Regions from separate parts of the Streptomyces sp. NPDC044106 genome, predicted to be linked through region 2. Evidence: predicted binding sites of a transcription regulator. Region 2 holds the regulator's gene; the other holds the start of a gene.
What was found. Region 2 encodes HrcA, which represses chaperone genes, less so after heat shock. Its sites were predicted from a motif close to TTNGCACTCNGNNNNNCNGAGTGCNAA; they were not measured.

Region 1 (3,846 bases), on a different contig from region 2:
GGCGATGGAGGCGGCGTTCTGCAGGGCAGAGCGCGTCACCTTCGCCGGGTCGAGGATGCCCTCGGCGATCATGTCGACGTACTCACCGGTCGCGGCGTTCAGGCCGTGGCCGACGGTCAGGTTGCGCACCTTCTCGACGACGACGCCACCCTCGAGACCGCCGTTGACGGCGATCTGCTTGAGCGGGGCCTCCAGGGCGAGCTTCACGGCGTTGGCGCCGGTCGCCTCGTCACCCTGCAGGTCCAGCTTCTCGAAGACCGAAGTGGCCTGGAGGAGGGCGACGCCACCACCGGCGACGATGCCCTCTTCGACGGCCGCCTTCGCGTTGCGGACGGCGTCCTCGATGCGGTGCTTGCGCTCCTTGAGCTCGACCTCGGTCGCGGCACCGGCCTTGATGACCGCAACACCGCCGGCGAGCTTCGCCAGGCGCTCCTGCAGCTTCTCGCGGTCGTAGTCGCTGTCCGAGTTCTCGATCTCGGCGCGGATCTGGTTGACGCGCCCCTGGACCTGGTCGCTCTCACCGGAGCCGTCGACGATGGTCGTCTCGTCCTTGGTGATGACGACCTTGCGGGCGCGGCCGAGCAGGTCGAGACCGGCGTTCTCCAGCTTGAGGCCGACCTCCTCGGAGATGACGGTGCCACCGGTGAGGATGGCGATGTCGCCGAGCATGGCCTTGCGGCGGTCACCGAAGCCCGGGGCCTTGACGGCGACGGACTTGAAGGTGCCACGGATCTTGTTGACGACCAGGGTCGACAGGGCCTCGCCCTCGACGTCCTCGGCGATGATCAGCAGCGGCTTGCCGGACTGCATGACCTTCTCGAGGAGCGGAAGGAGGTCCTTCACGTTCGAGATCTTGGAGTTGACGATCAGGATGTACGGGTCGTCGAGCGACGCCTCCATACGCTCCATGTCGGTGGCGAAGTACGCCGAGATGTAGCCCTTGTCGAAACGCATGCCCTCGGTGAGCTCAAGCTCCAGACCGAAGGTCTGCGACTCCTCGACGGTGATGACGCCTTCCTTGCCGACCTTGTCCATCGCCTCGGCGATGAGCTCGCCGATCTGGGTGTCGGCGGCGGAGATGGAGGCCGTCGAAGCGATCTGCTCCTTGGTCTCCACGTCCTTGGCCTGCTCGAGCAGGGCGCCGGAGACAGCCTCGACGGCCTTCTCGATGCCGCGCTTGAGGGCCATCGGGTTGGCGCCGGCGGCCACGTTGCGCAGACCCTCGCGCACCAGGGCCTGGGCCAGGACGGTCGCGGTCGTCGTGCCGTCACCGGCGACGTCGTCCGTCTTCTTCGCGACCTCCTTGACCAGCTCGGCGCCGATCTTCTCGTACGGGTCCTCGAGCTCGATCTCCTTGGCGATGGAAACACCATCGTTGGTGATCGTGGGGGCGCCCCACTTCTTCTCGAGGACGACGTTGCGACCCTTGGGGCCCAGGGTCACCTTGACGGCGTCGGCGAGCTGGTTCATGCCGCGCTCGAGGCCGCGCCGTGCCTCCTCGTCGAACGCGATGATCTTGGCCATGTGAAGTGGTCCTCCCGGACGGGGTGGAAACGCAAACGGATCGTGCCCGCGCCCGCGACGGACGGCCTGCGTGCCGTGTGGTTCCTTGCCCCACGCGGCTCGCGGGCCTCGCTGACCCGACCCAAGTTCTGTCACTCTCACTCGTAGAGTGCTAAGCCCAATGATTAGCACTCGACCCCTGCGAGTGCAAGCGCCTCTCAAGGATCCCCGCCCCGCCGCCGGGCGCGCGCCGGGCGCGCCCCGCACACACGAGGGGCCCGTACCCCTGTTGGGATACGAGCCCCTCGCGATGCTTGCTTCGGTGGTCGGTCGCGCCGAGCTAGACGGCGAGCTTGACCATGTCCGCCTGCGGACCCTTCTGGCCCTGCGAGATCTCGAACTCGACTCGCTGACCTTCTTCAAGGGTGCGGTACCCGTCCATCTGGATCGCGCTGTAGTGGACGAAAACATCCGCACCACCGTCGACCGCGATGAAGCCGTACCCCTTCTCCGCGTTGAACCACTTGACGGTGCCCTGAGCCATGCCTAACTCCCCTATTACTGGCCCTTGCACAGGACCGCACTTCGCGGACCCGGGTCAGACCTCACCCCCCAATGCCTGGGGGTGTGCGCCGGAACGCGTCGACCGCCGCTGAATGTATCTGTCCAACTGCCGTCTGCAACAGGTCAATCGGACGAGAATTCTGGGCACGCCCGAACGGTAATATGCGGAGAATTCGCCAGGATTCAGGGCAAGTCGGGCCATACGAAAGCCGCATAAGGTTCACATGGGCAGCGCTCTTTGGCTACTTCTTGTCGGCCCGGGCCGACTTCGTATATGCACACGGCATTAACGGCGAAGCACTCTTCCCAACTGTACCGCGCTCAACCATGCAGAATTGCCCCCTCCGTTTCTCGGCGGAGAGGGCAATTCGGGTTACGCAGGCTTCTTGCGGAAAAGGATCAGCCGCCGGCGACGGCCGGAATGATCGAGACGCCCGCGCCGTCCGGGGTGGCCGTCTCCAGGCCCTGTTCAAAGCGGACGTCGTCGTCGTTGACGTACACGTTCACGAAGCGGCGCAGCTTGCCCTGGTCGTCCAGGACGCGGGCCGCGATGCCGCTGTGCTTCTTCTCCAGATCGGCGATGACCTCCCCGAGATTCGCCCCCTCGGCGGCAACCTCGGCCTGCCCGCCGGTGTAGGTACGAAGGATGGTGGGGATACGGACGTTGACGCTCATGGGTTCACCTCAGAAGTACGGGGGCGGGGCGCCCCTGGAAGGGGCGCGGGGAACTGCGCGAGGACGGACCACGACCGGCGGTCGACGACGCCGATCAGGCCCTACGGCGACTAGCCGGCGAGCCCCGCGGAGCGAAACGCCTCAAGGCTCGGCTTGATCGTGGCGGTGGCCTGCGACGTATCGGCGACCGCGTCAAGCGTCTTGAGGCCATCACCCGTGTTGAGGACCACCGTGGTCAGCGAGGGATCGATGAGGCCCGCCTCGACGAGCTTCTTCGTGACGCCCACCGTCACCCCGCCCGCGGTCTCCGCGAAGATCCCTTCCGTGCGGGCGAGAAGCTTGATCGCGTCGACGACCTGCTCGTCGTTCACGTCCTCCACCGCCCCGCCCGTGCGGCGCGCGATGTCCAGGACGTACGGCCCGTCGGCGGGGTTGCCGATGGCAAGCGACTTGGCGATGGTGTTCGGCTTCTGGGGGCGTACGACATCGTGGCCCGCCTTGAACGCCGCCGACACCGGCGAACAGCCCTCCGCCTGAGCACCGAAGATCTTGTACGGCTTGTCGGCGACGAGGCCGAGCGCGATGAGCTCCTTGAGCCCCTTGTCGATCTTCGTGAGCTGCGATCCCGACGCGATCGGGATGACGAGCTGGTCGGGCAGCTCCCAGCCGAGCTGCTCGCAGATCTCGTACGCGAGGGTCTTGGAACCCTCGCCGTAGTACGGCCGCAGGTTGACGTTGACGAAGCCCCAGCCCTCGCCCAGCGGGTCGCCGATGAGCTCGGAGCAGAAGCGGTTGACGTCGTCGTAGTTGCCCTCGATGCCGACGAGCTCACCGCCGTAGACCGCGGCCATGACGACCTTGCCCTGCTCCAGGTCGTGCGGGATGAAGACGCAGGAGCGGAAGCCGGCGCGGGCGGCGGCGGCGCCGACGGCGCCCGCGAGGTTGCCGGTGGAGGAGCAGGAGAGGGTGGTGAAGCCGAAGGCGCGCGCCGCTTCGAGGGCCTGGGCCACGACGCGGTCCTTGAAGGAGTGCGTGGGGTTGCCGGAGTCGTCCTTGACGAACAACTTGCCCTGCTGGACGCCGAGTTCGGCGGCGAGGTTGTCG
Region 2 (3,846 bases):
AGAGGTTGACGCCGAAGGGCCGCGAGGTCAGCCCCCGCACCTGTTTGATCTCCTGGTACATCCCGTCGGCCGTCTTGTACCCGGCGGCGAGGAATCCGAGCCCACCGGCCTCGGCGACAGCCCCGGCCAACTGCGGTCCTGAGGCGCCGCCCGCCATGGGGGCCTGCACGATCGGGTGGCGGCAGAGATCGGTCAGCGCAGAGGACATGCACGCATCGTGCCACGCCCCGCACACCGCACCGAATCGCACCCCGCGCCGGGCGTGTGCGCCCCCGTCTGCCCACGGCGCCCCGCCGGCGTCCGCGGCCCGCACGTGGTTGCTGGCGCGGGGCGGGTTGCTTTCAGGGGCGCGGGGAACTGCGCGCCCAGCCCCCACGCGCCCGCGGACGACGACAAAGCCCCCGGCAGCGGAACGAACCGTCGCCGGGGGCCGAAGTCACCGCTCAAGGCGCTACCGCCCGTTGAACGCATCCTTGAGACGGGAGAACAACCCCTGCTGCCCCGGCTGGAACTGCCCCGTGGGCCGCTCCTCGCCCCGCAGCTGCGCCAGCTCCCGCAGCACCCGCTCCTGCTCCGCGTCGAGCTTCGTCGGCGTGAGCACCTCGACGTGCACGATGAGGTCACCGCGCCCGCCGCCCCGCAGATGTGTGATGCCACGGCCGTGCAGCGGCACCGACTGGCCGGACTGCGTGCCCGGCCGGATGTCGATCTCCTCCACGCCGTCCAGCGTCTCCAGCGGCACCTTCGTGCCGAGGGCCGCCGCCGTCATCGGAATGGTGACGGTGCAGTGCAGGTCGTCGCCGCGCCGCTGGAAGACAGCGTGCGGCAGCTCGTGGATCTCCACGTACAGGTCACCGGCGGGGCCGCCGCCGGGGCCGACCTCGCCCTCACCCGCGAGCTGGATCCGCGTGCCGTTGTCGACACCGGCGGGGATCTTCACGGTCAGCGTCCGCCGCGACCGGATGCGGCCGTCACCGGCGCACTCGGGGCACGGCGTCGGCACGACCGTGCCGAAGCCCTGACACTGCGGGCACGGCCGCGACGTCATGACCTGGCCGAGGAAGGACCGCGTGACCTGCGACACCTCACCGCGACCGCGGCACATGTCACACGTCTGGGCGGACGTCCCCGGCGCTGCGCCCTCACCGCTGCAGGTCGTGCAGACCACGGCGGTGTCGACCTGGAGGTCCTTGGTGGTGCCGAAGGCGGCCTCTTCGAGGTCGATCTCCAGGCGGATCATGGCGTCCTGACCGCGACGCGTGCGCGAGCGCGGTCCGCGCTGCGACGCCGTCCCGAAGAACGCGTCCATGATGTCGGAGAAGTTGCCGAAGCCACCGGCGCCGAAGCCGCCCGCGCCCGCCCCGCCGCCCGACTGGGACAGCGGGTCGCCGCCGAGGTCGTAGACCTGCTTCTTCTGCGGGTCCGACAACACCTCGTACGCGGCGTTGATCTCCTTGAAGCGGTCCTGGGTCTTCGGATCCGGATTCACGTCCGGGTGAAGCTCACGGGCCAGCCTTCGGAAGGCCTTCTTGATTTCGTCCTGGGAAGCGTCGCGGCGCACGCCGAGTACGGCGTAGTAGTCCGTGGCCACTTACGACTCCGCCAGGATCTGTCCGACGTAACGTGCCACTGCGCGTACTGCTCCCATCGTTCCCGGATAGTCCATGCGGGTCGGTCCGACCACGCCGAGCTTGGCTACTGCCTCGCTGCCCGAACCGTAGCCGACGGAGACCACGGAAGTAGAGCTGAGCCCCTCATGGGCGTTCTCGTGACCGATCCGTACGGCCATGCCCGAATCCTGCACCTCACCAAGCAACTTGAGGAGCACGACCTGCTCCTCAAGGGCCTCGAGGACGGGACGGATGGTGAGGGGAAAGTCATGTCCGAAGCGGGTGAGATTGGCGGTACCGCCGATCATCAGCCGCTCCTCGGTCTCCTCGACAAGGGTTTCGAGAAGGGTCGCGAGGACCGTCGAGACGGTGCCGCGGTCCTCGGCCTCGAAGGCTTCGGGCAGGTCCTGCACCAGCTGCGGCACGTCGGTGAAGCGACGGCCCGCGATCCTGCTGTTGAGCCGGGCCCGCAGATCCGCGAGCGCGGACTCGCCGAACGGGGCCGGGCAGTCGATCATGCGCTGCTCGACCCGGCCGGTGTCGGTGATCAGGACGAGCATCAGCCGCGCGGGAGCGAGCGAGAGCAGCTCCACGTGCCGCACCGTCGACCGCGTGAGCGAGGGGTACTGCACCACGGCGACCTGCCGGGTCAGCTGCGCGAGCAGCCGCACCGTCCGTCCCACCACGTCGTCGAGGTCGACCGCGCCGTCGAGGAAGTTCTGGATGGCGCGGCGCTCGGGCGCGGTCATCGGCTTGACGCCCGCGAGCTTGTCGACGAACAGCCGATAGCCCTTGTCCGTCGGGATGCGCCCGGCGCTGGTGTGCGGCTGGGCGATGAACCCTTCCTCCTCCAGCGCCGCCATGTCGTTGCGGACGGTGGCCGGAGAGACCCCCAGACGGTGCCGCTCCGTGAGCGCCTTGGAACCGACCGGCTCCTCCGTCCCGACATAGTCGTGGACGATGGCGCGCAGCACTTCGAGCCTGCGTTCATTGAGCATCGCGCACACCTCCAGCTGTCTCCGTCGTCGACGACGGGCCCCGGCATCCCCCGAGCCCCCGCCTGGCACTCACCACGCGCGAGTGCCAGCCTTTCGAAAGGTCAGTGTACGGCCGACCGGTACGGACCCGGCAAGGGCGGACCCCCCGCGTCCTGACCGGCCCCGCGCGCCCGCCCTGGGATAGCGTCACCGTATGGACGTGACGCCGGCATGGGAAGCGGCGGGCTGGGAGCGGCTCGCCCCGCGCGTGGGGCGGTGCCGCCTCCCCGTCTGGGACTGCACGGCGGGGCTCGTCGTCGGCGACGACGCGGTCCTCATGATCGAGGCCGGGTCGAGTCTGGCCGAGGGCGCGGCCCTGCGGACACAGGCCCGCCGGATCCTCGGCGGCTCCCGCCGGGTCACCCACCTCGCGCTCACCCATCCGCACTTCGACCACGTCCTCGGTGCGGCGGCCTTCGCGGGCGTCGAGGTGTACGGGGCGGTGGGCATCGAGACGGTTCTCGCCGGGGGCCGCGAGGAGCTGCGCACGGACGCGGTACGCCACGGCGTGGCCGCGGACGCGGCGGCGGAGGCCGCGGACCTCCTGGTCCGGCCGCACCATCTGGTGTGCGGGGAGTGGACGCTCGACCTGGGCGGCGGGGTCCGGGTGCTGCTCGCGAACGTCGGTCCCGGGCACACGGCCCACGACCTGGTGGTCCTGGTGCCGGGCGTCGACGGCGGACGGGAGGTCGTCTTCTGCGGCGACCTGGTCGAGGAGTCGGGCGAGCCGCAGGCGGGCCGGGACGCGGCGCCCCGGCACTGGCCCGCGGCGCTCGACAGGCTCCTGGACCTCGGCGGCGAGGACGCGGTGTACGTGCCGGGGCACGGAGCAGTGGTGGATGCGGCATTTGTCCGTGCGCAGCGCGCCACACTGGCGGCCCGCTTCGGCGTGTCGTAGACCGGCGCGGGCCCGTTCTTCCTATCGTCGGCAGAATGCGCCAGTACTCCGCCGATCTCACGCCCCCCTGGAAGAAGCCGAAGCCCGTACCTGAGGTGACGGCGGACGCCGGCCTCGTGGTCGAGGAGCTCGGCACCGGATTCTGCGGGGCGGTGATCCGCTGCGAGAAGACGGCGCAGGGTCCGACGGTGACCCTGGAGGACCGCTTCGGCAAGCATCGCGTCTTTCCGCTGGCGCCGGCCGGCTTCCTCCTGGAGGGCCGCCCGGTCACCCTGGTCCGTCCCGCGGCCGCGACGCGCAC

Region 1: groL (chaperonin GroEL) is a predicted target of HrcA. The motif match lies at 1,653-1,679, and genes of this name have one in related genera.

What each region holds. Positions count from the first base shown of each region.
Region 1 covers NZ_JBWKFZ010000003.1:486,783-490,628, forward strand. Annotated here, with positions in the region: gene groL (chaperonin GroEL) at 1-1,524, opposite strand, end outside; gene AC07DI_RS07315 (cold-shock protein) at 1,844-2,047, opposite strand; gene AC07DI_RS07320 (MoaD/ThiS family protein) at 2,467-2,742, opposite strand; gene thrC (threonine synthase) at 2,853-3,846, opposite strand, start outside.
Region 2 covers NZ_JBWKFZ010000010.1:105,926-109,771, reverse strand. Annotated here, with positions in the region: gene AC07DI_RS19515 (nitronate monooxygenase) at 1-208, opposite strand, end outside; gene dnaJ (molecular chaperone DnaJ) at 452-1,591, opposite strand; gene hrcA (heat-inducible transcriptional repressor HrcA) at 1,592-2,608, opposite strand; gene AC07DI_RS19500 (MBL fold metallo-hydrolase) at 2,808-3,545, shown strand; gene AC07DI_RS19495 (DUF3097 domain-containing protein) at 3,581-3,846, shown strand, end outside.